Regions from separate parts of the Variovorax sp. 38R genome, predicted to be linked through region 1. Evidence: riboswitches for the same ligand, from Rfam matches in the RefSeq annotation. Region 1 holds a riboswitch; each other region holds the start of a gene.

Region 1 (10,375 bases):
GCTGGCCACGCTGACCTCGCCCACGCTGTTCGAGCGGGCGCTGTCGTGGTGCATCGACCAGGGCCAACTGCGCCGCCATTCGGAGCGCGTGCGCATCCGGCTCGACGGTGCGCGCGGCCGTGCGGTGAAGCTCGCCATGTCGCACGGCTGCACCTTCGCCTCGGAGCCCGCAGGGCTGTTCGGCTGGGTCGACACGGGCGTCGACACCGACGCGCTCACGCAACGCATGCTCGACCAGGGCTACCTGCTGGCGCCGGGCTCGCTGTTCCATGCGCGCCGCCCGCCGAGCACGATGATGCGGATCAACTTCGCGACCTCGCAGGACGCGGCGTTCTGGAAAGTTTTCAGCCGGGTCAGGGACGAGCTCTGATTCGCTTGCAAAGGGCTTGGAGTAAGCTGGCAACAGAAGAAAACCCAGCCAGGAGACCTCCCGCATGAGCAACGCCAGCAAACCCTTCGACTTCAGCCAGTTCGTCCCCGGATTCGACTTCCTGAAGAACCTCGCCGGCGGTGCCGCAGCGGGCTCCGGGTCGGTGCCCGGCATCCCCAGCCTCGCCAGCTGGGTCGCGCCCACCATGAGCGTCGAAGAGGTCGACAAGCGCATCCAGGAACTGAAGACGGTCCAGTACTGGCTCGAGCAGAACGGCCACGCGCTCAAGGCGACCATTCAGGCGCTCGAGGTGCAGAAGATGACGCTGTCGACCCTGCGCGGCATGAACGTGCGGATGGAAGACATCGCCAGCGCGTTCACCCAGCAGGCTGCGGCCATGGCGCCCGCGCCGGCCCCTGCTGCTCCGGCCCCGGCAGCCCGGCCCGAACCGGAAGCCGTCGAGGAAGAGGAAGAAGAGTTCGACGAGGCCGAGGAAGAAGCAGAAGAAGAAACCCCGGCGCCGAAGAAGAAGTCGCGCGCCAGGTCCGCATCGTCCAACGGTGCCGCCGGCGGGGTCGACCCGATGCAATGGTGGGGCTCGCTCACCGAGCAGTTCCAGCAGATCGCGAGCACGGCGCTGCAGGACGCAGCGCAGCTCAAGGTGCCGGCCATGGCGCAGCCGCTGGCCGACGCCGTGGAGCAGGCCATCGGCAAGGTGACGGCGGCGCGCAAGCCGGCCGCCAAGACTGCACCGAAGAAAACCGCCGCAAAGAAAGCCGCGCCGGCGCCCGCCGCGCGCAAGAAAACCACGTCCGCCGCCGCGCGCAAGCGAACCTCCGGCCGGCGCTGACGTCTTACAGCCACCTCTTCAGACGACGACGCACGGGTCGGTACGCACCATGAAACTGTTTCCCACCGGCCATGCCACCCACCCGCAATGGCGCATGGCCGCCGGCCTCGTGCTGGCCCAATTGCGCGCGCAGATGGCGCTGCCCGACTACGCGTCGAACCCGACGCTCGGGCTGCTGTACATCACCGACCACTACGCGAGCGAGGCGCAGGAGATCCTCGATCACCTGAGCGCCGAACTGCCGGAGGTGACCGACTGGTCGGGCACCGTCGGCATCGGTGTGTCGGCCAACAACGCCGAGTACTTCGACGAGCCCGGCCTGAGCCTGATGCTGTGCGCGCTGCCGAGCGACCAATACCGCGTGTTCTCGGGCGTGGCGCCGCTGGGCAGCTCTGAAATGAGCGGCTTCGAGGCGCACACCGCGCTTGTGCACGCCGACCCCGCCACGCCCGACCTGGGCGAGCTCATCGGCGAGATGGCGGGCCGTACCGACACCGGCTACCTGTTCGGCGGACTTTCGTCCGGCCGCGGCGGGGCGCTGCAGTTCGCGGTCGGCGGCAACGGCAACATCCGCGGCCACGGCGCGGCGGGCGGTGTGTTCTCGGGCGGCCTGTCGGGTGTGGTGTTCGGCGAGGGCGTGCGGCTGGTGTCGCGCGTCACGCAGGGCTGCCAGCCGCTGCGCACGGGCGGCGCGCGCGAGCGCGAGATCACCGAGGCCGACGGCAACCTGCTGCTGTCGCTCGACGGCGAGCCGGCGCTCGACGTGCTGCTGGCCGACCTGCAGGTGTCGCTCGACCGCCCGCAGGAAGCCATCGACGCCGTGCGCAACACGCTGGTCGGCCTGGCCGACGCGGGCAGCGACGGCCTGCGCCGCACCGGCGACCTGGGCGCCGACGTGCTGGTGCGCCACATCATCGGCCTCGATCCGACGCGCCGCGGCATCGCCATCGCCGACAACGCCGAAGCCGGCATGCGGCTGAGCTTTTGCCGCCGCAACGCGCAGGCGGCACGCGCCGACCTCATGCGCATCTGCGCCGAGATCCGCGAAGAGCTCGAGCCCGAAGAACAGACGCTGGCCACCGCGCGCGCCGTGGCGGCCGGCGAGGCCGAAGCCGCGCCGCATCCGGCGCGGCGCATCGCGGGCGCGGTGTACGTGAGCTGCTCAGGGCGCGGCGGTCCGCACTTCGGCGCACCGGGCGCCGAGCTGCAGATCGTGCGGCATGCGCTGGGCGACGTGCCGCTGGTCGGCTTCTTCGCCGCCGGCGAAATCGCACGCCACCACCTGTACGGCTACACCGGCGTGCTGACGGTGTTCACGGCGCCGGACTGACGGGAAAAAACGACGCGGCGCCTGCGCGCAGTTTTCGCAGGCGGCTCGCGTCGCTAGAATTCGCCCGCTTTCTTGAATCTCTGCTGCTGCAAGAAAGAGTGATCCGCGCGCCTCGAAGCACGCGGTCGATCTCTTTCGCCCCGCCACGCGATGTGACCGGGGCCCGGAAACCGACACGGTTTCCCCGAATGGAATTGCAGCCATGGGCAGCCCCACACACAGTCATTTTTCGAGACTCCAGCGCGCCTTTTCGCGCGCGAACATCGCCGTCGATTACCGCGACGGCATCTATCACCTGCGCAACGAGGCCGCGCAGGCGACCGTCCTTCTGCCGCACAGCCTGCCGCTGGAAGAAAAAGCCGTGAACCAGCTGCTGGCCTTCGCCAGCGTGCGCTCGCCCGACGGCGAACACGGCGTGTGCAAGGCCTGCGCGACGCCGGACTTTCATCCGGGCTCGGTCGCACCGGTGGGCAGCGTCGTCGCGACCGATGGCGACTTCGTGATTCCCGCAGCGGTCGGCACCGACATCAACTGCGGCATGCGCCTGCTGACCACCGGCCTCACGCTGGACCAGGTGGCGCCGCACAAGACGCAGCTGCTTGCGCGGCTCACGCGCAGCCTGCTCGACAACGGGCGCGACGTGCCGGTGCACACGGCGGCGTTTCGCGCGCTGTTCGACGAAGGGCCGGCGGCGTTCCTGGACGCGGTGCGCGGCGATGGGCTCTGGGCCTCTTGCGACCGCGATCGGCTGCAGGCCGAGATCGGCGCGTGCATCGGCCTCGCGAGCTTCGGCGGGCAGTCGCGGCACGCACCGCCGGCCTACACCGGCGCGCGCCACGAGGTGTTCCGTGACCCGTGCCTCGGCACGCCGGGCAGCGGCAATCACTTCGTCGAGCTGCAGGTGGTCGACCAGGTGATGGACCGGCACGCGGCGTACCGCGCGGGGCTCAAGGCCGGCGAGGTCGTCGTGATGATCCACAGCGGTTCGCGCGACATCGGGTTCCATGTCGGAGGCCGCTGGATGGACCGCGCGCGGGCCGAGTGGCCGCAGGGCCTGCGCCATCCGAAGAGCGGGCTGTACGGTCTGGCCGGACCGCTGGCGCAGGAATACCTCGAGGCCATGGGTGTGGCCGCGCGTTATGCGTGGGCCAACCGCGTCGTGCTGGCCGAGCTGGTGCGCAAGGACTTCGCCGAGCTGCTGGGCGCGACGGCGTCGACGCTGGTGGTCGACGTGCCGCACAACGTGGTGCTGCGCGAGCACGGCATGAACATCCATCGCAAGGGCGCGACGCCGGCGCACGCGGGCGACCTCGCGCTGATTCCGGGGTCGATGGGCGATCACTCGTACCTCGCGACCGGGCTGGGCCATGAAGACTGGCTGTGGTCGTGCAGCCATGGCGCCGGTCGGCGCATGCGGCGGCAGGAAGTGCGCGCGATGCGGCCTGCACCTGATGATGCGGACGCCAGCTGGCAGTGCGTGACGCTGCGCGAGGAGCGCCGCATCGAAGAGGCGCCGCAGGCCTACAAGCCGATCGGCGCGGTGATCGACGCGCAGGAAAGCGCAGGGCTCATCCGCTGCGCCGTGCGACTCAAGCCCTGGGTCACGTTCAAGGCGTGACCCGAGGGTGCGTGTCGTGTCAGCCCAGTGCGGGCTGCACGGCGCGCGGCGCGGGCGCCGGCATGCCGGCGAACGCGAAGTCGACCTCGGGCGCGAGCCCGCTCACGATGCGCGCGATCGACTTGCCCGAGCCGCAGGCGTGCGTCCAGCCGAGCGTGCCGTGGCCCGTGTTGAGGAACAGGTTCGGCAGCTTGGTCTTGCCGATCAGCGGCACGTTGCTCGGCGTGGCCGGGCGCAGGCCGGTCCAGAACTGCGCGCGCTCGGTATCGCCGGCGCCGGGGAAGAGTTCTTCGACGCGTCGCACGATCGCTTCGCAGCGCACGCGGTTCAGGTCGCGGTCGTAGCCGTTGAGTTCGGCCGTGCCGGCGATGCGCAGGCGGTCGCCCGACTCGGACGTGTAGCGCGAGAACACCAGCTTGTATTCGTCGTCGGTCAGCGAGACCTGGTGGGCCTTCGATGCGTCCTTCACGGGCAGCGTCACGGAGTAGCCCTTGGCCGGGTAAATCGGCAGGCGGATGCCCAGCGGCGCGGCGTACAGCGGGCTCAGCGAACCCATCGCGAGCACGAAGGCGTCGCCGCGGATGCGCTGGAAGCGGCCTTCGTTGTCGGTCGCCTCGATGTGGTCGATGCTGCCGCCGGCTTCGCGCAGCGCGGTCACGGTGTGGCTCATGAGGAACCTCACGCCGGCCGCTTCGGCCAGCTTCACGAGCTCGCGCGCAAAACGGTTGGCGTCGCCCGACTCGTCTTCGGCGGTGTAGGTCGCGCCGGCGAGTTGCGGGCGGATGTGGGCGAGGGCGGGTTCGATCCGGATGGCCTCGTCGGCCGAGATGACCAGGCGCTCGCAGCCCAGGGCGCGCATCTGCTCGGAAGGCTTGAGGGCGCCGTCGAATTCTTTCTGCGTCGTATAGAAGTGCAGGATGCCCTGCGTGCGCTGGTCATAGCTCAGGCCGGTGTCTCGACGCAATTGCTGCAACATTTCCCGGCTGTATGTACCGAGACGCACGATCTGTTCGATGTTGTGGCGGGTGCGCGCGGGGGTGCATTCGCGCAAAAACTGCAGACCCCAGAGCCACTGGCGCATGTCGGCGCGGATGCGGAAGAGCAGCGGCGCATCTTCCTTGCCGAGCCATTGCAGCACCTTCAACGGCGCGCTCGGATTGGCCCACGGTTCGGCATGGCTGACCGAGATCTGGCCGCCGTTGGCGAAGCTGGTTTCGGCGGCCGGGGTGGCCTGCCGATCGATCACGGTCACCTCGTGACCGAGTTGCTGGAGGTAATAGGCCGAAGTCACGCCGAGCAGGCCGGCGCCAAGAACGATCACACGCATTGCAAGTACCTTTGAGTTTGCAGCGCTTGAACGGCGGGCGTGGAGTGCTATTGAACCAATAGCAAGCAACCGGACGACCGATGTCCAAGTTGCCGCTCCCCCTGTCCTCGGTACCTGAGAGATTCACCCTGCTGCACCCGCAGCGGGTTTGCTCCTTCGGTGCGCCACATGGCGTGGCGGCTCTCCAGACGGCTGTATCGATGAGTGCAGTACTGACCCCTTGCCGATGTTCCTTGTTTGCACTTGGAACTTCGTCGGGCCGACCTGAGCGTTTATGGGAGTTTGCGCCTTCGGTAGGGCCTCCGTGAGGCCCGCTCTCCTGCAATTGTTTGTGATTGTAGGCGGGCCCCGCAAGCCGGCCAAGCCCTGTACATCCGCAGGTCACGCCGATGGGATAATTGACTGTTAATTTTCCGTAAAGCAAACTTTTTTCTACAGGCGAGGGACTCCATGATCCTGGTTACCGGCGGCGCAGGCTTCATTGGCGCCAATTTCGTACTCGACTGGATCGCGCAGGGCGACGAGCCCGTCGTGAACCTCGACAAGCTGACCTACGCAGGCAACCTCGAGACCCTCGCATCGCTCAAGGGCAACGCGAACCACGTCTTCGTGCAAGGCGACATCGGCGACAGCGCGCTGCTCGACCGCCTGCTGGCCGAACACAAACCGCGCGCAGTCGTGAACTTTGCCGCGGAATCGCACGTGGATCGCTCGATCCACGGACCGGAAGACTTCGTGCAGACCAACGTGCTCGGCACCTTCCGCCTGCTCGAGTCGGTGCGCGGTTACTGGAACGCCCTGCCGGCCGACCAGAAGGCGGCCTTCCGCTTCCTGCATGTGTCGACCGACGAGGTCTACGGTTCGCTCTCCAAGACCGACCCGGCCTTCACCGAAGAGAACAAGTACGAGCCCAACAGCCCGTACTCGGCCAGCAAGGCCGCCAGCGACCACCTCGTGCGCGCCTGGCACCACACCTACGGCCTGCCGGTGGTCACCACCAACTGCTCGAACAACTACGGCCCGTTCCACTTCCCCGAGAAGCTGATCCCGCTGATGATCGTCAATGCACTGGCTGGCAAGAACCTGCCCGTGTACGGCGACGGCATGCAGGTGCGCGACTGGCTCTACGTGAAGGACCACTGCAGCGCCATCCGCCGCGTGCTCGAAGCCGGCCGGCTCGGCGAGACCTACAACGTCGGCGGCTGGAACGAGAAGCCCAACATCGAGATCGTCAACACCGTGTGTGCGCTGCTCGACGAGCTGAGCCCGCGCGCCGACGGCAAGCCGTACAAGGAACAGATCACCTACGTCACGGACCGCCCGGGCCACGACCGCCGCTACGCCATCGATGCGCGCAAGCTCGAGGCCGAGCTTGGCTGGAAGCCCGCCGAGACCTTCGGCACCGGCATCCGCAAGACCGTCGAGTGGTACCTCGCGAACGGCGAGTGGGTGCGCAACGTGCAAAGCGGCGCGTACCGCGAGTGGGTCGAGAAGCAGTACGACGCCACGACGGCGAAGGCCGCCGCATGAAGCTGCTGCTGCTTGGCAAGGGCGGACAGGTCGGCTGGGAGCTGCAGCGCAGCCTTGCGCCGCTCGGCGAACTGGTCGCGCTGGATTTCGACAGCACCGACTTCCACGCCGACTTCAGCCGTCCCGAGCAGCTGGCCGAGACGGTGCTGGCCGTGCGCCCTGACGTCATCGTCAATGCCGCCGCACACACCGCCGTCGACAAGGCCGAGAGCGAGCCCGACTTTGCGCGCAAGCTCAACGCCACCTCGCCCGGCGTGGTGGCCGAGGCCGCGCAGCAGATCGGCGCGCTCATGGTGCATTACTCCACCGACTACGTCTTCGACGGCAGCGGCACTCGCCCCTGGAAAGAAGACGACGCGACCGGCCCGCTCAGCGTGTACGGCCAGACCAAGCTCGAAGGCGAGCAGCTGGTCGCCAAGCACTGCGCGAAGCACCTGATCTTCCGAACCAGCTGGGTGTATGCGGCACGCGGCGGCAACTTCGCCAAGACCATGCTGCGCCTGGCCAAGGAGCGCGACAAGCTGACCGTCATCGACGACCAGTTCGGTGCCCCCACCGGCGCCGAGCTGCTGGCCGACATCACCGCGCACGCCATTCGCGCCACGCTGCAAGACCCGACCAAGGCCGGGCTGTACCACGCCATCGCCGGTGGCGAGACCAGTTGGCACGGCTACGCGCGCTTCGTGCTCGAGATGGCGCAGCAAGCCGGCGTCGAACTCAAGGCCGGCCCGCAGGCCGTGGAAGCCGTGCCCACCAGCGCCTTCCCGACGCCCGCGACGCGGCCGCACAACTCGCGGCTCGACACCACCAAGCTGCAGACCACCTTCGGCCTGCGCCTGCCGCCCTGGCAGGAAGGCGTCGCGCGCATGCTGCGCGAGACGCTCTGACGACCGACTGATTTTTCCGGCCCCAACAGAAGAAGACCCCCATGACGCAACGCAAAGGCATCATCCTCGCCGGCGGCTCCGGCACCCGCCTGCACCCCGCCACGCTCGCCATGAGCAAGCAGCTCCTGCCGGTGTACGACAAGCCGATGATCTATTACCCGCTGAGCACGCTGATGCTCGGCGGCATGCGTGACATCCTGATCATCAGCACGCCGCAGGACACACCGCGCTTTCAGCAGTTGCTGGGCGATGGCAGCCAGTGGGGCATGAACCTGCAGTACGCGGTGCAGCCGAGTCCCGATGGCCTGGCGCAAGCCTTCATCATCGGCGAGAAGTTCGTGGGCAATTCGCCGAGTGCGCTGGTGTTGGGGGACAACATCTTCTATGGGCATGACTTTGCTCACCTGCTGTCGGACGCTGATGCGAAGCAGGGCGGCGCGACCGTGTTCGCGTACCACGTGCATGACCCCGAGCGCTACGGCGTGGTGGCCTTCGATGCCAACGGCAAGGCCAGCAGCATCGAAGAGAAGCCCGTCAAGCCCAAGAGCAGCTACGCCGTGACCGGTCTGTATTTCTACGACAACCAGGTCGTCGACATCGCCAAGGCCGTGAAGCCCAGCGAGCGCGGCGAGCTGGAAATCACCGCGGTCAACCAAGCCTATCTGGACCTCAACCAGCTGAATGTCCAGATCATGCAGCGCGGCTATGCATGGCTGGATACCGGCACGCACGAAAGCCTGCTCGAAGCGGGGCAGTTCATTGCGACGCTGGAGCATCGGCAGGGGCTGAAGATCGCGTGTCCTGAAGAGATTGCGTGGCGCAATGGGTTCATTGACCGCGAGCAGTTGGCGAGGCTGGCTGCGCCGCTGCAGAAGAACGGATACGGCAAATATCTGAGCCATCTGCTGGCTGAGGAGGTGCGCTCGTGAAGGCCACACCGACCGCAATTCCTGAGGTGCTGATCATCGAGCCGAAGGTCTTCGGCGATGCACGCGGCTTCTTCTTCGAGAGCTTCAATCAGGCCGCATTTGACGCCGCCGTGGGAAAACATGTTTCCTTCGTGCAAGACAACCATTCACGCTCTGCAAAAGGCGTGCTGCGCGGGCTTCATTATCAAATTCAGCAACCGCAAGGAAAGTTGGTGCGGGTAACGCGCGGCACGGTCTATGACGTGGCTGTGGATATCCGCAAATCGTCCCCGACGTTTGGTCAGTGGGTCGGTGTAGAGCTCAATGAGCAAAATCAAAAGCAATTCTGGGTGCCTGCAGGCTTTGCGCACGGGTTTCTTGTTTTGAGTGAGTCGGCCGATTTTCTGTACAAGACAACTGAATACTATGCGCCTTCACACGAAAAATGCATTGTGTGGAATGACTCCGATTTGAATATCCAATGGCCTGTCGCCGGGTTGGATCCATTGTTGTCTCAAAAGGATCAGCAAGGGTCCAGCTTCTCGGAGGCCGCTCTATTCGAGTGAGCCTCGACCTGTCGGCCCAGCAGCCGATGCGGAAAATTGGGTTTGGCTAGGTGAGTGAATCGATGACTGATTCACCAGGATTGATTTGAAGGGTTGAGATAAATGAAGAAAATCGTGCCCAATCCTGATTGGCCATTGGAAAAAATTGCAGCATCAGCATTGTTCGATGCCGATTTTTATTTGGAGAAATATCCGGATGTTGCGGCCGCAGGATTAGATCCCCTTGAGCATTACTCTTCCCACGGCTGGCGTGAAGGTCGAAACCCTAGTCCGTCGTTCGACACCAAGTTTTATCTTCACGCGTATCCCGATGTCGCGGCCGGGGATCTAAATCCGCTGAATCACTACGCAGTTTATGGCGCAAAGGAAGGGCGCGCCGCCGTTCCCCCGCGACGTGCCGCCGAAAGCGGAAAAGATATTGTTCTGACTGCCCGTCCTGCGCGACTACGGGCAATCGGCTGGACCCCGGTTTTTGACATTGATTCACCGCTCGACGGGGAGTTTGTCCAGCAACTCATTTCTTCGGCATTCCAGAAGAGCGCGGGCGCTGCGATCATTTCCATGAGTCATGATCAATATTTAAAAAGCGTTGGCGGAGTCCAGACGGCAATCGCCATTGAACAAGGAGTGCTGACCGAGGCTGGCTGGATCTATGTGCATCTTTGCCCCGCATTCCCGTTGCCATTTCTTGCTGACGCGACCGCCGAGAACGCTACTTTTCTAGTGCTGACATTGAACGGCAAGCGCGAGGGAGTTGTCAGACTGAGCGATTTATTGACTTCGTTGCCTCTGGCTGCAGATGAGTGCCAAAAATCCTTGAATTTGGTGATTCATCATTTGATGGGTTTTTCCGTGGAAACGGTGGCTAAACTGTCCCGAATCTGCACTGCAGGGACTCCCATGTTATGGGTGCATGATTTTTTCAGCCTTTGCACAAATCCATTTCTGCTGCGCAATGACATTGCATTTTGCAATGCGCCTTCGGTTGA
Region 2 (10,375 bases), 2.0 Mb from region 1:
GCGCCTCGCACAGCGCGGCCAGGCGCGCGTGGCGCGGCATCGGCACATGCAACGACAGCGCGGGCGCGGCCTCGATCTCGTCGAGGATCAGCTCCATGACGCGCTCGTCGCGCCCACCCGGCGCGTAGTCCAGTGGCAGCGACACGGCCGCCACGATCAGTTCGCGCAGCAGCGCCCCCACATGGATCACGCGGCAGTCGGTGCCCGGGTCGGCGCGCGTGCCAGGCTCGACGAAGACGGTGCGCATCTGCACCTCGCCCGCCATGCGGATCTGGTGCGTCATGCCCGGCGGCACCCAGACGCCGCGCCCCGGCGGCACCACCCAGCTGCCGGCCGCGGCGCTGACCATCATCACGCCCGAAATCGCATGGATGAGCTGGCCGCGGCGGTGCGCATGCGGCGGAATGAAGGCATCGCCCGCCGGATCGGTGGCGAGCACGGCCACGGCGCGCGGGGTCGATTCGCCTTCTTCGGGGCGCAAGTTCAGTTTGTCCATTTCACGACGATGTTTGCACATTCGTAGCGAGAACATCTTTCCGTGTCTTCCTACGATGGCTTTTCCTCCCTTTTTCTCAAACCGGACATCGAAGAAAGAAGCCATCGCATGAACACGCGCCGACTCGGGCTGCTCACCGGCACCCATGCCGTCAACGACCTCTACCAGGGCCTCGTGCCCGCGCTGCTGCCCTTCATGGTGCTGGAGCGCGGCTACAGCTACACGGCCGTGAGCGGCCTGATGCTGGCGGCCACCGGGCTGTCGAGCGTGGTGCAGCCGCTGTTCGGCCTGTACGCCGACCGCCACCCGCGCGCCTGGCTCGTGCCCGTGGGCTTCCTGGTGGCGGCGCTGGGCGTGGTGCTGGCGGGCCTGAGCCAGAGCTACCTGCTGACCTGGATCGCGGTCGCGCTGTGCGGGCTGGGCATCGCGGCCTACCACCCGCCCGCCACCGTGGCCGCGCGCGCGGCCGGCGGCGCTTCGCAGAAAGCGATGAGCGTGTTCTCGGTGGGCGGCACCATCGGCGCCTCGTTCGCGCCCGTGCTGGCGGCCACGGTGGTGGGCGGCGGCAGCCTGTCGCGCAGCTACCTGCTGGGCATTCCTGCGGTGGCGATGGGCGTGGTGTGGGTCGCGGTGAACGCGCGGCGCGGTGCCGTCGCCAGCCACGCGGCCGCCGCGGCGGCGCGCGCCGCACAGGCCCGCGCCCAGGTGCTGAAACCGCACAACGACTGGCGCGCCTTCAGCCTGCTGGTCGCGACCATCGTGGGCTGGTCGATCCCTTACGTCACGGTGCTGTCGATGCTGTCGCTGCGCATCACGCGCGACCTGCACGGCACCACCTTCCAGGGCGCCGCGGCGCTCACCGCCTTCACCGCCGCAGGGGCCGTCGGCACGCTGGCCGGCGGCTGGCTCGGCGACCGCATCGGGCGCATGGGCACGATCCGCTGCGGCTATTTGCTCGCGTTGCCGGCGATGGCGGGTCTCGTGCTCGCCTCGACGCCCGCCGCGGCGCTGGCCTGCACCGCGTGGCTCGGCATGAGCATGTTCCTGCCCTTCGCCGCGCAGGTGACGCTCGCGCAGGACTACCTGCCGCGCAACCCGGCCACGGCCAGCGGCATCACGCTCGGCCTCGCGCTCTCGGTCGGCGGGCTGGTGTCGCCGCTGTTCGGCCTGCTGTCGGACGCGCGCGGGCTCGGCGTGACGCTCACGGTGGTGCTGTGCGTGCTGTGCGTCGCGACCGTGCTGGCCTTGCGGCTTCGCAACCGCACGGTGCAGGTGATGGCGGGCGAGGCTGCTGCGGCCTGAGTTCTGCCCCGCGCCCCGAGCCGCAGACCCACCGGAATCCGGAGGCGATTCGACGCCGCACGCGCCCTCTTTCACTGCCAGAATCAATGCAAGCTTCGACGTCGAGCCTGACAGACCCGAAGAAGGAACAAGGACGCCATGCATCGAATCGCCGCCCAAGGTTGCAGCCTCGCCGCCGCCGGCCTGCTGGCCACGGCCGGTTTCGCGGCCACGCCGGCCGCTGCGCCTGTGCCGTCGTCTGCGGCAGCACCCGTCATTTCGGCCAACCCCGTCGCCACCCTCGCCGAAGTGGAAACCGCCGTGCGCGCCTGGGCTGCGGCCTGGTCCGCCCGCGACGTGGAGCGCTACCTTGCCGCCTACGCGCCCGACTTCACCCCCGCGCGCAGCCAGACACGCGAACGCTGGGAGGCCGACCGGCGCACCCGCATCACGGGCAAGTCGCGCATCAGCGTGGGCATCGAGGGGCTGGTGATCAGCATCCAGGGCACGTCGGCCAGTGCGGAGTTCCGGCAGGTCTACCGTGCCGATGCGCTGACCGAAACCGACCGCAAGACGCTCGAGTTGCAGCGCGTGGGCACGCGCTGGCTGATCCGCAAGGAAAGCAGCGCGGGCAACTGACGCGCGTCAGCATGCCCTCTGTAGGCAAATGGTTCACGAAGGTGTCACCACTTGCAACGATGCTGCAGCCTTCGACCTCCGAAAGCTGTGGCCGCCATGTTTCCCACCAAGACCGAGAAGGCACGCGACGAACTCCAGGCCGGGCAGCGCACGCTCAGCCAACGTGAGCGCGCCCTGCTGCTCATGGCCGACGGCCGGCGCTCGCTGACCGACTTCAGTCCGCTGTTCCCCAGCCGCGTCGAGGCCGAGCAGGCGATCCAGGGGCTGATGCAGCGGGGCTACCTGCAGGATGCGCGACCGGTCGTCGCTCAACCTGCGCCGGCCCCCACGCCCGTCCCGGCGGCCGAGCCGATCCAGGTCGCCACGTCGGCCGACAGCTTCGACGGCAAGCGCTCGCTGGCCACCACGCGCATGTTCCTGTTCGACATCTGCGAGCGCATGTTCGTGCGCCGCGACCCGCGCTTCGCCAACCAGATGCGCGACGCCCTGCGTGAGGCGCGCGACCGCGAGGCCATGCTCACCATCGCCGCGCTCATGCTCTCCGAGATCGAGAAAGCCGCCGGCCCCGAGCGCGCCGACTCGCTGCGCGAGCGCATCGACAAGCTGCTGCCGCTGGCCGAAACCGTGCACTGAACCTGGCGGCCACGGGTCGCCATCCCTCAACCAGGGGACGCGGGCCCCCGGGGCTGCTTGCTAGAACCCAACTCCCAAAACAAGGAGGTTCAGCATGCCAAATCCGCAGAGCTATCACTTCACGCTTCCCAAGTCGAGACGACCGGGCGAAGTCTCCCTCAACGAGCCCTGGTACCCCGGCGTCCAGCCCTACTGGCCGACGTGCACCACGAAGCGGTCGGTCGATCCGATCATGGGCATCACCACGGTGGTCATCCATGCCACGGCCGGCGGATCGTCTTCCGGCGCCATCTCGGTCATGAAAAAACCGACGGATGCGGCTTCGTTCCACTGGCTGGTTCCCGATGAGGACGAACCCCAGCACGGTGAACTCGTCTGGGCCTGCGTGCCGGAGGCGCTCGCGGCATGGCACGTGCGCAATGCGGCCTCGCACCCCGATGTGAACGACGGCGCCAAGCGCGTCAACCACTGGTCGCTGGGCATCGAGGTCGTGAACAAGCAGAAACTCGACCCCTTCTCCGACTGGCAAGTCGAAATCACGGCGCGCATCGTTCGCCACTGCTGGGCCAAGTACCCCAACCTCGCCCACGTGGTCTCGCACGCCAAGCTGGACCCGGATCGCCGCACCGATCCGGGCACCTTGTTCGATTGGGAACGGTTCAAGCACCTGGTGCTGAATGGCGAGGCCGATGCCATTCCCGTGGCGGTCGCTTCCGCCAAGCCGCTCTCCCAACTGAGAGCGTCCCAGGCGCTGGGGTGCTGCCACACCTGAGGCCCCCACGAGCACTTCGACACCAGCCCCGGCCCCGCGATCCACTACACTCGCCGGGTCAGGAGAGAGCCCCGCGCGACGGGGCCGCCGAAGGCGCAGGGGTTCCCCGAACGCTCAGGCAAAAGGACTGACAAGACGCCGGCAACCACCGGCGTTTCCTTGCTGGAGAGAGGCCGTGGCATTGCATGCGGCCCACCGAAGGAGCAAACCCCGATCGTGGGGCGAATCTCTCAGGTAAAGCGGACAGCAGGGGTGGCCCATGGCGTTGCAGCCATGGATTTCGACTGCCCCTTTGGAGTGCCCCGTGGCTGCTTCTTCCGCTTCCTCCGACGCCCAACTTCTCAAGACACCGCTGTACGACCTCCACGTCGAGCTGGGCGCCCGCATGGTGCCCTTTGCGGGCTATTCGATGCCGGTCCAGTACCCCGCCGGCCTGATGGCCGAGCACAAGCACACGCGCGATGCGGCCGGCCTGTTCGACATCTCGCACATGGGCCAGCTGCGTCTCGTCGGCCCCGACGCCGCCGCCGCCTTCGAAACCCTGATGCCCGTCGACGTGGTCGACCTGCCCGCCGGCAAGCAGCGCTACGGCCTGCTGCTGAACGACGAAGGCGGCATCCTCGACGACCTGATGTTCTTCAATGAAGGCCACGGCTCGATCTTCGTGATCGTGAACGGCGCCTGCAAGGTGGCCGACATCGCCCACATCCAGGACAAGATCGGCGCGCGCTGCGAAGTGCAGCCCCTGCCCGACCACGCCCTGCTGGCGCTGCAGGGCCCGCAGGCCGCGGCCACGCTGGCACGGCTGTCGCCCGGCATCGAACGTTTCGTGTTCATGACCGGCGGCGCGGTGCAGATCGGCGGCATTGCCGCTTTCGTCACCCGCAGCGGCTACACCGGCGAAGACGGCTTCGAGATCTCGGTGGCCGGCAAGGACGCCGACGCCCTCGCCCGCCTGCTGCTCGCGCAGCCCGAAGTGAAACCCGTCGGCCTGGGCGCGCGCAACTCGCTGCGGCTCGAAGCCGGCCTGTGCCTGTACGGCAACGACATCGACACCACCACCACCCCGGTCGAAGCCTCGCTCAACTGGGCGATCCAGAAGGTGCGCCGCGCGGGCGGCGCGCGCGAAGGCGGCTTCCCGGGCGCAGCCAAGGTGCTGGCCCAGCTGGCGGCCGTCGCCTCGGGCGCGGCCGGCCACACCGACCACGAGACGCTCACGCGCAAGCGCGTCGGCCTGGTGGCGCTGGAACGCATTCCGGTGCGCGACGGCACGCTGCTGCAGTCGCTCGAAGGCCATGACATCGGCACCGTCACCAGCGGCCTACTCGGTCCCACGGCCGACCGCTGCGTGGCCATGGGCTACGTGGCCGCCGCCTTTGCCGAACCCGGCACGCGCGTGCAGGCCATCGTGCGCGGCAAGCCGGTGCCGATGGAGGTGTCGACGATGCCTTTCGTGCCGACGCGCTACTACCGCGGCTGACCACCACTGAACACCGCAGACCCGGCTAGGCTCTGCACCCCGATTCCATTTTTTCCACGAGGAGTTTTTTCATGAGCATCAAATACACCAAGGACCACGAATGGGTGGCGGCCGAAGGCGGCGCCGCCACCGTGGGCATCACCGTGCATGCGCAGGACGCGCTGGGCGACGTGGTGTTCGTCGACCTGCCCGAAGTCGGCAAGACCTTCGCACAGGGCGAAGTCGCCGGTGTGGTCGAGTCGGTCAAGGCCGCCGCCGATGTGTTCATGCCCGTGTCGGGCGAGATCACCGAAGTGAACGAAGCGCTGCGCGCCGACCCGTCGCTGGCCAACAGCGACCCGCTGGCCTCCGGCTGGTTCTTCAAGGTCAAGCTGAGCGAGCCCGCACAGCTCGACGCCCTGCTCGACGCAGCGTCCTACGACAAGTTCGCCGCCGAGTCCTGATCCGCTGAGTCTTCAGCCACCTTCGTTCCTTCTTCCCCCGAGCCCTCACCGCCATGCCGATTCCCGCCCTTCCCTCTTTGCAAGCCCTGGAGAACGCCGAAGAATTCCTCGCCCGCCACATCGGCATCGATGCAGCGGACGAGGCGCGCATGCTGCCGGTGATCGGCTCGGAAACGCGCGCGGAGCTCATCGACGGCATCGTGCCGGCGGCCATCCGCCGTGCCCGGCCGATGCGCCTGCCCGCGCCGGTGACCGAAGCCGACGCGCTGGCCGAGCTGAAGACGCTGGCGTCGAAGAACAAGGTGTTCAAGAGCTTCATCGGCCAGGGCTACTACGGCACGCACACACCGGGCGTGATCCTGCGCAACATCCTGGAGAACCCCGCCTGGTACACGGCCTACACGCCCTACCAGGCCGAGATCTCGCAGGGTCGCATGGAAGCCCTGCTCAACTTCCAGACGATGGTGTGCGACCTCACGGGCATGGCCATCGCCAACGCGTCGATGCTCGACGAGGCCACGGCCGCCGCCGAGGCCATGACGCTCGCCAAGCGCAGCGTGAAAAGCAAGAGCAACGTGTTCCTGGTGTCGGGTGACTGCCACCCGCAGACCATCGAGGTCATCAAGACCCGCGCCGCGCCGCTGGGCATCGAGGTGAAGGTGAGCACCGTGTCGGAAACGCTGCCGCACCTGATGGTGAGCGGTGAGTTCTTCGGCGTGCTCGCGCAGTACCCCGCCACCACCGGCCACGTGCACGACCTGCGCCCGCTCGCGGGCCACGCGCACCAGTGCGACGCCGCCTTCATCGTCGCGGCCGACCTGCTGGCGCTGACGCTCTTGGTCGCCCCCGGCGAGTTCGATGCCGACATCGTCTGCGGCACCACGCAGCGCTTCGGCATGCCGCTGTGCAACGGCGGCCCGCACGCCGCCTACCTGGCCTGCCGCGATTCGTTCAAGCGCTCGCTGCCCGGCCGCCTCGTCGGCGTGAGCGTCGACACGCACGGCCAGCCCGCCTACCGCCTCGCGCTGCAGACGCGCGAGCAGCACATCCGCCGCGAAAAAGCCACGTCGAACATCTGCACCGCGCAGGTGCTGCCGGCCGTGGTCGCCAGCATGTACGCCGTGTACCACGGCCCCGACGGCCTCACGCGCATCGCGCAGCGCGTGGCCGTGCTCACCGCCATCCTCGCCAAGGGCCTGTCGCAGATGGGCCGCGAGCCGGTGAACAGCACCGCCTTCGACTCGCTGACGATCCGCACCGGCGACGACACGGCCGCAATCATCGAGCGCGCCCAGGCCGGCGGCGTCAACCTGCGCCAGCGCCTGCAGCAGCACCTGGGCATCTCGCTGGACGAAACCACCACGCGCGCCGACATCGAAACCCTGTGGGCGCTGTTCGTGCCCGCCGGCACCGCGATGCCGCGCTTCGACGAGCTGGCCGAGAGCACCACGCCGCTGATTCCCGACGACCTGCGTCGCACCAGCGCCTTCCTCACGCACCCGGTGTTCAACACCCACAAGAGCGAAACCGCGATGCTGCGCTACATCCGCAGCCTCTCGGACAAGGACCTCGCGCTCGACCGCAGCATGATCCCGCTGGGCAGCTGCACCATGAAGCTCAACGCGACCAGCGAGATGATCCCCATCACCTGGCCCGAGTTCGCGAACATCCACCCCTTTGCACCCGCCGAGCAGCTGCAGGGCTACGCCCAGCTCGACGCACAGCTGCGCGCCTGGCTCTGCGAAGCCACCGGCTACGCGGGCATCAGCCTGCAGCCCAACGCCGGCTCGCAGGGCGAGTACGCGGGCCTGCTGGCCATCAAGTCCTTCCATGAAGCCAAGGGCCAGGGCCACCGCAACATCTGCCTGATTCCCTCATCGGCGCACGGCACCAACCCGGCCAGCGCCCAGATGGTGGGCCTGCAGGTGGTGGTGACGGCCTGCGACGCGCAGGGCAACGTCGACATGGACGACCTGAAGCGCGCCTGCGAAAAGCACAGCGCCCACCTGGCCGCCGTGATGATCACCTACCCGAGCACGCACGGCGTGTTCGAGACCCGCGTGAAGGAACTGTGCGAACTCGTGCATGAGCACGGCGGCCGCGTGTACGTCGACGGCGCCAACATGAACGCACTGGTCGGCGTGGCTGCACCGGGCGAGTTCGGCGGCGACGTGAGCCACCTGAACCTGCACAAGACCTTCTGCATTCCGCACGGCGGCGGGGGCCCGGGCGTCGGCCCGGTCTGCGTGGTCGAAGACCTCGTGCCCTACCTGCCGGGCCACGCCACGGCCGGCGTGCCCTCGAACGGCGTGGGCGCCGTGTCGGCCGCGCCGCTGGGCAATGCGGCCGTGCTGCCGATCAGCTGGATGTACTGCCGCATGATGGGCGCCAAGGGCCTGCAGGCCGCCACCGAAATCGCGATCCTCAGCGCCAACTACATCAGCGCGCGCCTGAAGGACCACTACCCCACGCTGTACGCGAGCCCCAACGGCCACGTCGCGCACGAGTGCATCCTCGACCTGCGCCCGCTCAAGGACACCAGCGGCGTCACCGCCGAAGACGTGGCCAAGCGCCTCATCGACTACGGCTTCCACGCGCCCACGCTGAGCTTCCCCGTGCCGGGCACGCTGATGGTCGAGCCGACCGAAAGCGAACCGCTGGCCGAGCTCGATCGTTTTGTCGACGCGATGATCGCCATCCGCGGCGAAATCCGCCGCGTGGAAGAAGGCGTCTGGTCGAAGGACGACAACCCGCTCAAGCACGCGCCGCACACCGCTGCGAGCCTGCTCGGCAGCGAGTGGAGCCACCCCTACTCGCGCGAACTCGGCGCGTTCCCGCTGGCCGAACTCAAGCAGGCCAAGTACTGGCCGCCGATCGGCCGCGTGGACAACGTCTACGGCGACCGCAATCTGTTCTGCAGCTGCGTGCCGGTGGGCGACTACCAGGAAGCCGAAGAGGCCTGACGGGAACGCGGCGGCGCCCAGCCGCCGCTCAGCCGCCGCTCAGCCTTCGCGGCGGTACATTGCCCATTGCACGGTGAGCAGGTCCGCCGCGATCTTCGCGGCGTTCACACCCGCGTAGGTTTCGGACGGATCGAACGCGAAGGCCGCCTGGTAGCGCTTGATGTGCGCATAGTCCCGGTCGAAAGTCATCGGGCCCATGAGCTCGGTGGGGTCGGTGCCGGCGGGAAGCGCCAGGAATTTGTCGGGGTCGGTGGTGCTCTGGTAGAGATCGACGCTCATCAGGTTCATGGCTTGCTCTCGAAGTCTGGAGCGCAATCATCTCGGCCCTTGGCGCTGCGTGCAATCGGCCAGCGCCTACACGGCGTGCAGGCGCGCAGCACGTGGGGCAGCGCCCCGTCGTGCCTCAGGGGTGCTCAGGGCTGCTTTTTCTTCGCCACGTCGCCCGTGGCGATCCGCTCGCGAAAACCGCGCAGGCTGGCCTTCATCTTGCGCTCGTTCTCGGGCCCCATGCGCACCAGGATCTTCTGGCCGGCCGAGAGCGATTCGAGCTTCGGATCGGCGTACTCGTAGCGCACCCAGGGCCGCTGCGAGGGAATGTCGCCCTTCACCTCGACCAGCTTCACCTGCACCGGCCCGGTGGGCTCGGGCGCTTGCAGCAGGTGGTCGATCACGGCGATGAGGCGGTCGTTGAAGTAGCGGCCCGGATAGCCCAGCTCTTCGTACGCCTGCTGGAACAGCGGGTACAGCCGCGCATACACCGCCGCCGCCTTGGCCGGATCGACCGACCCCGCCAGCATCACGATGCCGTTGTAGCGCGCCGCGTTGTTCGCCGCGATGGTCTGCACGCCGCCCTGCTGCGGCCCTTCGGTGATGAAGCGCTGCGGCGCGGGCCGCACCGGCCACTTGCTCGCGGGCGCCTGCTCGCGCGACAGGTTGTCGACCGTGGCGACGAAGCGCCGCGCCACGCCGTCGGACTGCAGGTAGGCCGCCACGGCCTTGCCGCCCAGCAGCTCGGTGAGCGCCTTCATCACGCGCGCATCGGAACTGGCCAGCGCGGGCAGCGCGGCATCGGGTGGGGCGAGTGCTTCCACCGGGTTCTGCGGGCCGATGGGCTCCGCGGCCTTGGGCGGCTCGGGGGGCGCGTCGTTCGGAGCAACGGCAGCCACGGGCGCGTTCGGCAGTGGCGCCAGTTGCTGCTGCTGGTACCAGCGCCAGCCGAAATAAGCCGCCACCAGCACGACGAGAACGAGGCCGATGATGGTGCCCATCGGCATTTCTTTGCGGCGTCGGAATTCGGGGGTGTCGCGGGGGGAGTCGGCGTCGGACATGGGCGGTTTCCTTTTGCGGGATGGCAGTGGGGAGACGAAAGGCAATGGTGCATCAGGATGGCCCGCCAGGGCCGCACGATCGCCACGTTCTCGTAACCCCCTGTGACGCCCCACCCGCGCCGAAGTTCAGTCGCTCAGCGCGTCACTCGCCGCCGATGCACACCACATGCGCCTCGCGTGGATCGACGCGGCCCGCATGCAGGTCGGCGATCACCGCCTGCGCATGCGCAAAGCCACGGCCCTGCGCCAGCGTCATCCAGCGGTTGCCCGGCCGGCTCAGCTCGGCGATGAAGCGGCCCTGCGCTTCATTGAAACGGCGGTTCACCTCCTGCGGGCCCCA
Region 3 (10,375 bases), 790 kb from region 1:
AGGCACAGCCCCGAAAGACCGGGTCGGCGAACCACTCGGCCATCACGTCAGCCAGCACCGGCAGCGCCTGCCCCTGCGCGATGCGCTGCTGCGCGTCGCGGCGGCCCAGCGCATCGACGAACCAGGCCATCCACACGCCGTGTCGGTGGTCGAGAAAGGCGCGCACCAGGTCGTCCTTCGACGGGAAGTGCCGGTAGAAGGTGACCTTGGTGACGCCCGACGCGGCGATCACGCGGTCGATGCCGGTGGCGCGGATGCCGTCGGCATAGAAGAGCTCGTGCGCCGTGAGCAGGATGCGCTCGCGTGCGGGCAGTGCAGAGATGTCCATGCGGCGATTGTAGGCATGTAGACAGGTCTGTCTACTCGTGGCACATTGCGGGCCTTCATCACTTCATTTCTTTGACTGAAAGCCCGCCATGGAATCCCGCCCGCCGCTGCCACCCTTCACCCTCGAATCTGCGACCCAGAAAGTCCAGGCCGCCGAAGACGCCTGGAACTCACGCGACCCGGTTCGCGTGAGCCTGGCCTACACGCCCGATACCGAATGGCGCAACCGTGCCGACTTCGTCAACGGCCGCGCGCAGGCGGTCGAGTTCCTCTCGCGCAAGTGGGAGCGCGAGCACGACTACCGCCTGAAGAAGACGCTGTGGGCCTTCATGGACAACCGCATCGCGGTGCGCTTCGAGTACGAATGGCACGACGCCGCGGGCCAGTGGTTTCGCAGCCATGGCAATGAGAACTGGGAGTTTGCGGAGAACGGGTTGATGCAGAGGCGCTTTGCGAGCATCAACGACCAGCCCATCGCGGAGTCGGAGCGCAAGTTCCGCTGGGAGCGCTGAGCCGGTCTTGCTCCTTCCCCTTCCGGGGGAAGGCGGGGATGGGGGCAGGCCTTCGAACAGGCGCCATGCTTTCTCGGAGTCCGCCTGCCCCCACCCTCGCCCTCCCCCAGCGGAGGAGGGAGAAAGACGGGGACGGGCATGTCTGTTGCTTGTCCTGTTGCATCCATTTCAACCCCAGGAGCCAAGCCGCATGAACCGCAACGACGTCACCGAGAAGATCATCACCGTGAAGGTGTCCAAGGGCATCCAGTGGGCCGACGTGGCCAAGAAGGTCGGCCTCTCGAAAGAATGGACCACCGCCGCCTGCCTCGGCCAGATGACGCTCGACGACAAGCAGGCAAAGATCATCGGCAAGATCTTCGGCCTCACGCCCGAGGAGCAGAAGTGGCTCAAGGTCGTGCCCTACAAGGGCTCGCTGCCCACGCCGGTGCCGACCGATCCGCTGATCTACCGCTGGTACGAGGTGGTGAGCGTGTACGGCACCACCATCAAGGAACTGATCCACGAGGAGTTCGGCGACGGCATCATGAGCGCCATCGACTTCAGCATGGACATCCAGCGCCAGGCCGACCCGAAGGGCGACCGCGTCAACGTGGTGCTGTCGGGCAAGTTCCTGCCGTACAAGAGCTCCTGAGGCGGGGTTGCGTCAGTACACCGGCGTCGCAGGCTTCGGCCGCGGCGTCGGGGCCGAGCGCCAGCCCGGGCCCGCCATGCCGTAGCTCGCGCCTTCGATCGCTCCGGCAATGGCACGCGCCACGCCCTCGACGGGCGTCGTCAACCGCCGCCGCGTGCACATGCGTTCGAAGGTGTAGCTCGCGGCGATGCGCTCGGCCAGCGGGTCGGCGGCCTCGGCCACGTCGGGGCTCACGAGCGCGACGTGCAGGCGCCCCGCGTGTTCCCGCCGCAGCCCTTCGGAAATCGCCTGCACCGCGTACTGCGTGCCGTGGTACACGGCCGAGTCGGGCGTGGCGCCGCCCATGGCCACCGGCGCGACGTTGACGATGTGGCCCCAGCCCTGCTCCTGCATCGTCGGCAGCACGGCCGCCACGCCCAGTAGCATGCCGCGCAGGTTGACGTCGATCATCAGCTCCCACTCTTCGATCTTGCGCTGCCACAGCGGCGACAGCGGCATCACGCCGGCGGCGTTCACCAGCACGTCGATGCGGTCGTGCGTGTCGAGGGCGAACTCGGCAAAGGCCTCCATGTCGGGCCGGTGCGTCACGTCCAGCCGCCGGAAGCTCGCCGAGCCGCCGGTCGCGTTGATCTCGGCCGCCAGCGCGGCCAGCCGTTCGGTGCGGCGCGCGCCGAGCACCACATGGGCGCCGCGCCGCGCGAGCCGCCGCGCCGTCGCCTCGCCGATGCCGCTGCTGGCGCCGGTGACGAGAACCACTGTGTCCTGGATTGCACTCATACAAAACTCCTCATGCGGGTCGATGCGCCATGGCGCGAAGGGTGCGCCGGGCATGCAGAGGAGTCTCGGGGCGAAGGGGCCGGAGGCGGTATCCGGATCGAACGAGGTTTTTGCCTGATCCTGCGAAAAGATGCCGGTGGGCCGGCAAGCATCGAGCGGCGCAGACCTTAGGATCTCTTCATGCGAATTCCGGCCTTGCTGTTTGCAGTTCTTTTGTTTTCGACCTTCCTGCTGAACGCGTGCGGCAATCGCGATTCCGAAGACAGCGTGTGGCGCTCTAGCAAGATGGAGGTGATCAGCACGCTGACCCGCTACGGCACCGAGAGCGGTCCGCAACACAGGCGACGGCTTTCGCTGAAGGTCAACGGGTGGGGTGTGGGCGATCAGGAAATCAGCGAGAAGCTCTTTCAGAGGGGCGGTCGTTGCTTTTCACCGTTCTATCGAATTTCGGACGTTCGCCCTCTCAAGGACGAGTCGGTGTTGGCGTTGCTCGCGGTGAGCGAGTCGGCGTGTGGCGAGGCGCAACTGGTCCGGCTTTCTGTCGAGCGCGGCAAGCTCCGCGTCCAGCACATCGATCTGTCTTCGTTCTCCAATGGGCGGTCGGGTGTCGAGGCGATCCATTTCGAAGAGGTGCACTCGCGCCCCAGCGCGCCCGACTTCACGTACTTGGACTATCAATTGGCCGCGCAGCGAGACACGCAGCTCGAATGGGTCGTCGTGCCTGTGCGCCAAGAGACTACGGACAATCAATTGGGCCAGAAGCGAACGATCGCCATCCGCCTCGCCGACGTGAGTCTTCACGACCTGGGGCCGGGGGAGCTGATTCGCTTTCTTGACGACAACTCGGTCGCCCTGATGAGCCACGATGCGGAACGAGGCACTGCGCAAGCGCATGTCCAGTTTCGCGCGATGCGCCCCATCGATGGCGTCGTGCTGGATCGCATCGATCTGCGCGTGGCTTGCTTCGCGCTCGTCGATTCCTCCATGCAAGAGGAGGTCATGTCCAACCTTGAAACGATCCGGAGCCTAACGAGCGGTCGCGTGGGAATGCTCGAGCGAACGATCAAGGATTCGGAGGCGATCACCACAACAGACCCGAGATTTCCAGGGGTGGTCGATTCATTGAAGATGTCTGCGGCCGCTGCGGCACGTGAATTGGCCGAAGTGAACGCGGTGTCGAAAGCGCAACTGATCAGTGGACAGGGCCTGAGCGACAGTACGCGCTGGATCCACGATTCGGTCGCATCGAGCGTGCTGCTCGATACGGAGCAGACCGCAGTTGAATGGAATGCCGAACGAAGGAAACTGGAACTTCGGATCAGCACTGGCATGACCCAAGATGTGCGATGCGAGGAGCAGCGCTCGAAGAGCGATTGACGCGAGCCCACCCCGCCTTTACATTCCAGTCGCCTCGTGATGAGCGGGGCCGGGTTTAGCAGCCTGAAGAATCGCGGCATTCGAGCCGCCGTCCTCGCTTCGCAGCGTGGTTGCGGTTGTAGCAACAGCAAAAATGCGAGGAAGGGCCCACATGGCCAAGTCATCGAGCACTGCGCATGACAGTGCGCAATTCAACCCCTTTGTCTGGATCCCGTGCAGGGACTCGACCCCAAGGAGCGGCAGTACGCCGTGTTCCTCGGCGATGCGCGCGACGTGGTGCAGGGCGCGCACACGTTGATGCAGTTGCTCGCGTGGGATGAAGATCGACGCGATGAAGCGCATCCGTCGGCTGGTGCTGCATCGTTCTTCAGTGCGACCGATCGCGCATCGCTTCAGCGGTTCGCGATCGCTTCACTCGGCATGTTGCACGCCGACATTGAAGGCCTGTGCGAGGGCCTCGGCACAGCGCGCTGACAGCGCCGTCAGCCTTCCGCGCTGCGCTGCCCCAGCCGGTTCCCCAACGCCAACAACCCCCATCCCGCCATCCCGAAGGTCAGCGCGATGCCTGCCGCATAGACGGCCACGCCGCCGTAGCCGCCCACATTGGCGGGGTTGAGGAAGGGGTAGGGATACCAGCCGGTGCTGCTGCCGCGCGCCAGCGTGTAGGCCAGGTAGACCATCGGGACGACGAGTATCCACAGCAGCTGCCGGCTGCCGAGCCGCGTGCGCGGCGGCTGCAGCAGCCAGTCGAGCAGCACGACACACGGCATCACGTGGTGCAGCAGCGTGTTGATCCACGGTCGCAGCGCGCCGAGGTCGACGTCGCGCAGCAGCAGCGAGAAGACGATGCCGACCACCACCATGTTCACGGCCGACATGGCGCGCAGCCCTTCGTCGGGCCCTGTAGACGCTGGCTGCCAGAGGCGGCGCGCGCCGAGCACCAGCACGATCGCCGCGAACAGGTTCGAGAGGTTGGTGAAGAAGCTGAAGAAGTTGACGACGTTGAAGCCCATGCGGACATGGATCGTCAGCTGCCAGCCGATCGCCAACAGGGTCAACAGGCCGAAGAAGAGGCGCAGGGCGGGCCAGATCACGGGATGCTGCCCTGCGCTCAGGGCTTGCAGGTGCCGCCCATGGACACCGAGCCGTCCTTGCACTCGGTGAGCAGGGGCGCGCCGCGTGGCGCGGGGGCCGACGTGGAGGCCGGGGGCGGCGAGGCCGCACCGCCTTCGCGCTGATAGACGATCTTTTTGGTGCCGAGGTCGCAGCTGCCCACGACCTGGCCGCTCGCCGTGGCGGCGGCATCGACGGTGACGACGCTGAAATTGGTGACGCCCGACGCGGCGATCTTGGCCTCGATCTCGGCGCGCAGCGTGTCGCAGTTGCTCTGGGCGTGGGCGCCGCCAACGGCCGCGAGCAGGGTCGAGGCGGCAGCTGCAGCAAGCAGACGGAGTTTCATGAGGGGCCTGCCTTTCTTTTCTCTTGCAGTGAGTGGGGCGGGGAATCGCAGTCTAGTCTCGCGCTGTGCGATGGAAGATGCAAAGACAAACGGCCTGCCGCGCGAGCAACAGGCCGTTGGTAGGAAGGCTTCCGGGTCAGCACAGACCCGGAAGGCGCAGGCACAGCGCGATCAGACCGCCGGTGCCAGCACCGCGTTCAGCGTGGCGCTCGGGCGCATCACGGCTTCGTACTTCTTCGGGTCGGCCAGGTAGTAACCGCCGATGTCCACGGGCTTGCCCTGCACGGCCGCGAGTTCGTCGACGATCTTCTTCTCGTTGGCGGTGAGCGCCTCGGCGAGCTTCTTGAACTTGGCTTGCAGGTCCTTGTCCTCGGTCTGCGCGGCGAGTTCCTGGGCCCAGTACATGGCCAGGTAGAACTGGCTGCCGCGGTTGTCCAACTGACCGGTCTTGGGCGACGGGTTCTTGTTGTTGTCGAGCAGCTGGCCCGTGGCCGCGTCGAGCGTCTTGGACAGGATCTTGGCTTGCGCGTTGCCGGTCTTCAGGCCCAGGTCCTCCAGGCTCACGGCCAGCGCGAGGAATTCGCCGAGCGAGTCCCAGCGCAGGTGGTTTTCTTCCACCAGCTGCTGCACGTGCTTGGGGGCCGAGCCGCCCGCGCCGGTTTCATACATGCCGCCGCCGGCCATCAGGGGCACGATCGACAGCATCTTGGCCGAGGTACCCAGTTCCATGATGGGGAACAGGTCGGTCAGGTAGTCGCGCAGGATGTTGCCGGTGGCGCTGATGGTGTCCAGGCCGCGCACGACGCGCTCCAGCGTGTAACGCATGGCACGCACCTGGCTCATGATCTGGATGTCCAAGCCCGTGGTGTCGTGCTCGTGCAGGTACATCTTGACCTTGGTGATCAGCTGCGCCTCGTGCGGACGGTAGGCGTCGAGCCAGAACACGACCGGCATGCCGGAGTTGCGTGCGCGGTTGACGGCCAGCTTCACCCAGTCGCGAATGGCGGCGTCCTTGACCTGGCACATGCGCCAGATGTCGCCCTTTTCGACGTCTTCGCTCATCAGCACTTCGCCGGTGTCCAGGTCGGTGATGTTGGCGATGCCGTCTTCGGCGATCTCGAAGGTCTTGTCGTGCGAGCCGTACTCTTCGGCCTTCTGGGCCATGAGGCCGACGTTGGGCACGGTGCCCATGGTCTTGGGGTCGAAGGCGCCGTGCCACTTGCAGAAGTTGATGATCTCCTGGTAGATGCGGGCGAAGGTCGATTCGGGCATCACGGCCTTGACGTCCTTCAGGCGGCCGTCGGCGCCCCACATCTTGCCGCCGTTGCGGATCATGGCGGGCATGGATGCATCGACGATCACGTCGTTGGGCGAGTGGAAGTTGGTGATGCCCTTGGCCGAGTCGACCATAGCCAGCTCGGGGCGGCCTTCGTGGCAGGCGTGCAGGTCGCGCTTGATCTCGTCTTGCGTGCTCTGGGGCAGCGTGGCGATCTTGTTGTACAGGTCGACCATGCCGTTGTTGACGTTGATGCCCAGCTCGTCGAACAGCTTGCCGTGTTTCTCGAAGGCTTCCTTGTAGAAGATCTTCACGCAGTGGCCGAACACGATGGGGTGCGAGACCTTCATCATGGTCGCCTTCACGTGCAGCGAGAACATGACGCCGGTCTTGTGCGCGTCTTCGATTTCCTTTTCATAGAAGGCCAGCAGGGCCTTCTTGCTCATGAACATGGAGTCGATGATCTCGCGGTCGAGCAGGGCGACCTTGGGCTTGAGCACGATGGTCTTGCCACTCTTGGTGATCAGCTCCATCTTGACGTTGCGCGCGCGGTCCAGGGTCATGGACTTTTCGCCGTGATAGAAGTCGCCGCCGTGCATGTGCGAGACGTGCGAGCGCGAGGCCTGGCTCCACTCGGCCATGCTGTGCGGGTTCTTGCGGGCGTATTCCTTCACGGCGCGGGGCGCGCGGCGGTCGGAGTTGCCTTCACGCAGCACGGGGTTCACGGCGCTGCCGGTGCACTTGTTGTAGCGCGTGCGGATGTCCTTGTCCTCGTCCGAGGTCGGGTTCTCCGGGTAGTCGGGAATCTTGTAGCCCTTGCCCTGCAGTTCCTTGATGGCCGACTTGAGCTGCGACACCGAGGCGCTGATGTTGGGCAGCTTGATGATGTTGGCGTCAGGCCGCAGCGTGAGCTTGCCCAGTTCGGCCAGGTTGTCGGGCACCTTCTGGTCGTCGCTCAGGAACTCGGGGAATTCGCCCAGGACGCGGGCGGCCACCGAGATGTCGCTCGTCGTCACGTTGATGCCGGCCGGCGCGGTGAAGGCGCGCACGATGGGCAGGAAGGCGTAGGTCGCCAGCAGCGGCGCCTCGTCGGTGAGGGTGTAGACGATGGTGGGTTGCTTCGTGCTCATGCGCTTGCTTCCGTAGGTTCTGGGTTGTCGAGAGGGCTGAAATTTCATTGGGCGAAATGGACTTTCGCCGGAGCCCCCCATTGTCGCCCGGTCGAGCCCGGGCGCGGTCGGAGAAACCCCGATGACCCCGCTGCCGCGGCCCATGCCACTCCGTGGCACGCAAACTGCTTTGAAGAAAGCATCCAGGAGAAATGCCTGGCTCGATGCGTCGAGCTGGTGCATTACCGAAGGCGATAGCCCATAACGCTCAGGTCCCAAGACTGGATTTTTCTAACGCTGGAGAGCGCTGACCGGCCCCCTTGCAGGGACCGAGGGCAGCCGCCGAAGGGGCAAGCCCTGCGCGATGTGCGTGCAGGGTGAATCTCTCAGGCAAAAGGACAGCAGGGGCACGCCGCGCGATGAGCGCGGTGTGTCCGTGTTCGCTCCGGAGCCTTTTCCATGACCTGTTTCCCGCACCGCCGCACGACGCCCGCGCCCCCGGCGTTGCCCGCGCGCGCGCCCCTCTTTTTTCAACCGGAGAACTGACCCATGCTGAAGACACGACAACTGAAAGCCCTGTTCGCAGGTGCCTTGCTGGCCGCGGCAGCGGCCTCCTCCTTCGCGCAGGACACCGGCAAGGTGCTGCGCCTCGTGCCGCAGTCCGACCTGAAGATCCTCGACCCGATCTGGACCACCGCCTTCGTCACGCGCAACCACGGCTACATGGTGTACGACACGCTCTTCGGCGTGGACGCCCAGGGCAAGGTGCTGCCGCAGATGGTCGACAAGTACACGACCAGCGCCGACGGCAAGACCTGGACCTTCACGCTGCGCAAGGGCCTGGCCTTCCATGACGGCAAACCCGTCACCCCGGAAGACGTGCTCGCATCGCTCAAGCGATGGGGCCAGCGCGACGGCCTGGGCCAGAAGATGTTCACCGCCCTGGACAAGACCGAGGCGGTCGATGCCAACAGCTTCAGGTTCGTCTTCAAGGAGCCCTTCGGCATGGTGCTCGACGCGCTGAGCAAGCCGTCGTCGAACCCGCCCTTCATCATGCCGGCGCGCGTGGCGGCCACACCGGCCGACAAGCAAATCGACGACGCCACCGGCTCCGGCCCCTACATCTTCAAGAAGGACGAATACCGCCCCGGCGAAAAGATCGTCTACCTGAAGAACACCAAATACGTGCCGCGCACCGAGGCGCCGTCGGGCACGGCCGGTGGCAAGAACGTGTACGTCGACCGCATGGAGTGGATCGTCCTGAAGGACGCGCAGACGCAGGCCAATGCGCTGGCCAACGGCGAGGTCGACATGATCGAGTGGGTGCCCTCCGAGCAGTACACCGCGCTCAAGAACAACCCCGCCATCACGCTCGACAGCCCCGTGTCGAAGGGCTCGTTCGCGCTGCACCTGAACCACCTGATCCCGCCCTTCGACAACCCGAAGATCGCGCAGGCGGCCTTCATGGCCATCAACCAGGAGGCGCTGATGCGCGCCCAGCTGGTGCACAAGGAGCTGTACAACGGCTGCGCATCGATCTACCCCTGCGGCTCGGCCTTCGCCTCCGACAAGACGGGCTACTTCACCGGCAAGCCGCAGTTCGAAAAAGCCAAGGCGCTGCTCAAGGAGGCAGGGTATGACGGCAAGCCCGTGGTGCTGATGTACCCGGCCGACTTCGCGGTGCTCAACAAGTTTCCGCCGGTGATGGCGCAGCTGCTCAAGCAGGCCGGCTTCAACGTCGACATGCAGTCGATGGACTGGCCCACGCTGGTCACGCGCCGCGCGAAGAAAGATCCGGTCGACAAGGGCGGCTGGAACCTCTTCATCACCGGCTGGGGCATTGCCGACAACATGAACCCGATGTTCTTCGCGCCGCTCACGGGCAATGGCGAGAAGGGCTGGTTCGGCTGGGCCACCGACGACAAGCTGGAGCAGCTCAAGTCCGACTTCCTTGCCAGCAGCGACGAACCCCAACGCAAGGAGCTGGCCACCGCCATCCAGCAGCGCGTGTACGACACCGGCATCTACGCACCCATCGGCGAGTACAAGCCGCTCACGGCCTACCGCAAGGGCGTGGTGAGCGGCGTGGTGCGCTCGCCGGTCGCCGTGTTCTGGAACCTGAAGAAGAACTGACGCGGCCGGACCCGGGAGTCACCATGCTGCTTTTTCTTGCACGCCGCATTCTCTCGACCGTGCCGGTGCTCGTCATCGTCGCGCTCATCGTGTTCCTGATGCTGCGGCTCGCGCCCGGCGACCCCGCGGCCGCCATCGTGGGCGACAGCGGCACCAGCGAGAACATCGCCAAGGTGCGCGAGCAGCTGGGGCTCAACGAGTCGCTGCCCGTGCAGTTCTTCCACTGGAGCGCGCAGCTGCTGCAGGGCAACCTCGGCGAGTCGTACTTCATGAAGAAGACGGTGGTCGAACTGATCGGCCAGCGCATCGAGGCCACGGTGTCGCTCGCGGCCGTGACGCTGGTGGCCACCATCCTCATCGCGGTGCCGCTCGGCGTGCTCGCGGCGTGGCGCCACGGCGGCTGGCTCGACCGCATGCTGATGGGCTTCTCGGTCATGGGCTTTTCGATCCCCGCGTTCGTGATCGGCTACGTGCTCATCTGGATCTTCGCGCTGCACCTGCAGTGGCTGCCGGTGCAGGGCTACCAGCGACTGAGCCAGGGGCCTTTGCTGTGGCTCAAGCACCTGATCCTGCCGTCGATCACGCTGTCGATCATCTACGTGGCGCTGATCGCGCGCGTCACGCGTGCGGCCGTGGCCGAGGCGATGACCGAGGACTACATCCGCACCGCGCGCGCCAAGGGCATCTCCGAGACGCGGCTGCTGATGCGCCACGCGCTCGCCAACGCGGCCATTCCCATCGTCACGGTCATCGGCATCGGCATTGCGCTGC

What was found. Region 1 has a riboswitch for glycine ahead of IG196_RS02170 (D-amino acid dehydrogenase). Riboswitches for the same ligand answer to the same signal wherever they lie in the genome.
Region 2: linked by a shared signal. The riboswitch ahead of gcvT (glycine cleavage system aminomethyltransferase GcvT) and the one ahead of IG196_RS02170 (D-amino acid dehydrogenase) in region 1 are both predicted to bind glycine.
Region 3: linked by a shared signal. The riboswitch ahead of IG196_RS05790 (ABC transporter substrate-binding protein) and the one ahead of IG196_RS02170 (D-amino acid dehydrogenase) in region 1 are both predicted to bind glycine.

The regions. Positions count from the first base shown of each region.
Region 1 is NZ_CP062121.1:494,917-505,291, forward strand. Features, by position in the region: gene IG196_RS02150 (PLP-dependent aminotransferase family protein) at 1-370, shown strand, start outside; gene IG196_RS02155 (PhaM family polyhydroxyalkanoate granule multifunctional regulatory protein) at 435-1,220, shown strand; gene IG196_RS02160 (FIST C-terminal domain-containing protein) at 1,270-2,550, shown strand; gene IG196_RS02165 (RtcB family protein) at 2,753-4,168, shown strand; gene IG196_RS02170 (D-amino acid dehydrogenase) at 4,188-5,495, opposite strand; glycine riboswitch at 5,587-5,693, opposite strand; glycine riboswitch at 5,738-5,827, opposite strand; gene rfbB (dTDP-glucose 4,6-dehydratase) at 5,946-7,025, shown strand; gene rfbD (dTDP-4-dehydrorhamnose reductase) at 7,022-7,912, shown strand; gene rfbA (glucose-1-phosphate thymidylyltransferase RfbA) at 7,954-8,841, shown strand; gene rfbC (dTDP-4-dehydrorhamnose 3,5-epimerase) at 8,838-9,386, shown strand; gene IG196_RS02195 (hypothetical protein) at 9,489-10,375, shown strand, end outside.
Region 2 is NZ_CP062121.1:2,526,054-2,536,428, reverse strand. Features, by position in the region: gene IG196_RS11490 (AraC family transcriptional regulator) at 1-496, opposite strand, end outside; gene IG196_RS11485 (MFS transporter) at 605-1,798, shown strand; gene IG196_RS11480 (hypothetical protein) at 1,937-2,416, shown strand; gene IG196_RS11475 (hypothetical protein) at 2,513-3,049, shown strand; gene IG196_RS11470 (N-acetylmuramoyl-L-alanine amidase) at 3,348-3,821, shown strand; glycine riboswitch at 3,871-3,957, shown strand; glycine riboswitch at 3,974-4,078, shown strand; gene gcvT (glycine cleavage system aminomethyltransferase GcvT) at 4,126-5,301, shown strand; gene gcvH (glycine cleavage system protein GcvH) at 5,373-5,744, shown strand; gene gcvP (aminomethyl-transferring glycine dehydrogenase) at 5,798-8,707, shown strand; gene IG196_RS11450 (hypothetical protein) at 8,747-8,995, opposite strand; gene IG196_RS11445 (DUF3014 domain-containing protein) at 9,121-10,035, opposite strand; gene IG196_RS11440 (DUF2855 family protein) at 10,178-10,375, opposite strand, start outside.
Region 3 is NZ_CP062121.1:1,288,818-1,299,192, forward strand. Features, by position in the region: gene IG196_RS05745 (TetR/AcrR family transcriptional regulator) at 1-328, opposite strand, end outside; gene IG196_RS05750 (DUF1348 family protein) at 417-839, shown strand; gene cynS (cyanase) at 1,030-1,473, shown strand; gene IG196_RS05760 (SDR family oxidoreductase) at 1,486-2,250, opposite strand; gene IG196_RS05765 (hypothetical protein) at 2,431-3,627, shown strand; gene IG196_RS05770 (hypothetical protein) at 3,841-4,101, shown strand; gene IG196_RS05775 (Pr6Pr family membrane protein) at 4,110-4,721, opposite strand; gene IG196_RS05780 (DUF1161 domain-containing protein) at 4,739-5,086, opposite strand; gene IG196_RS05785 (NADP-dependent isocitrate dehydrogenase) at 5,258-7,492, opposite strand; glycine riboswitch at 7,759-7,883, shown strand; gene IG196_RS05790 (ABC transporter substrate-binding protein) at 8,021-9,604, shown strand; gene IG196_RS05795 (ABC transporter permease) at 9,628-10,375, shown strand, end outside.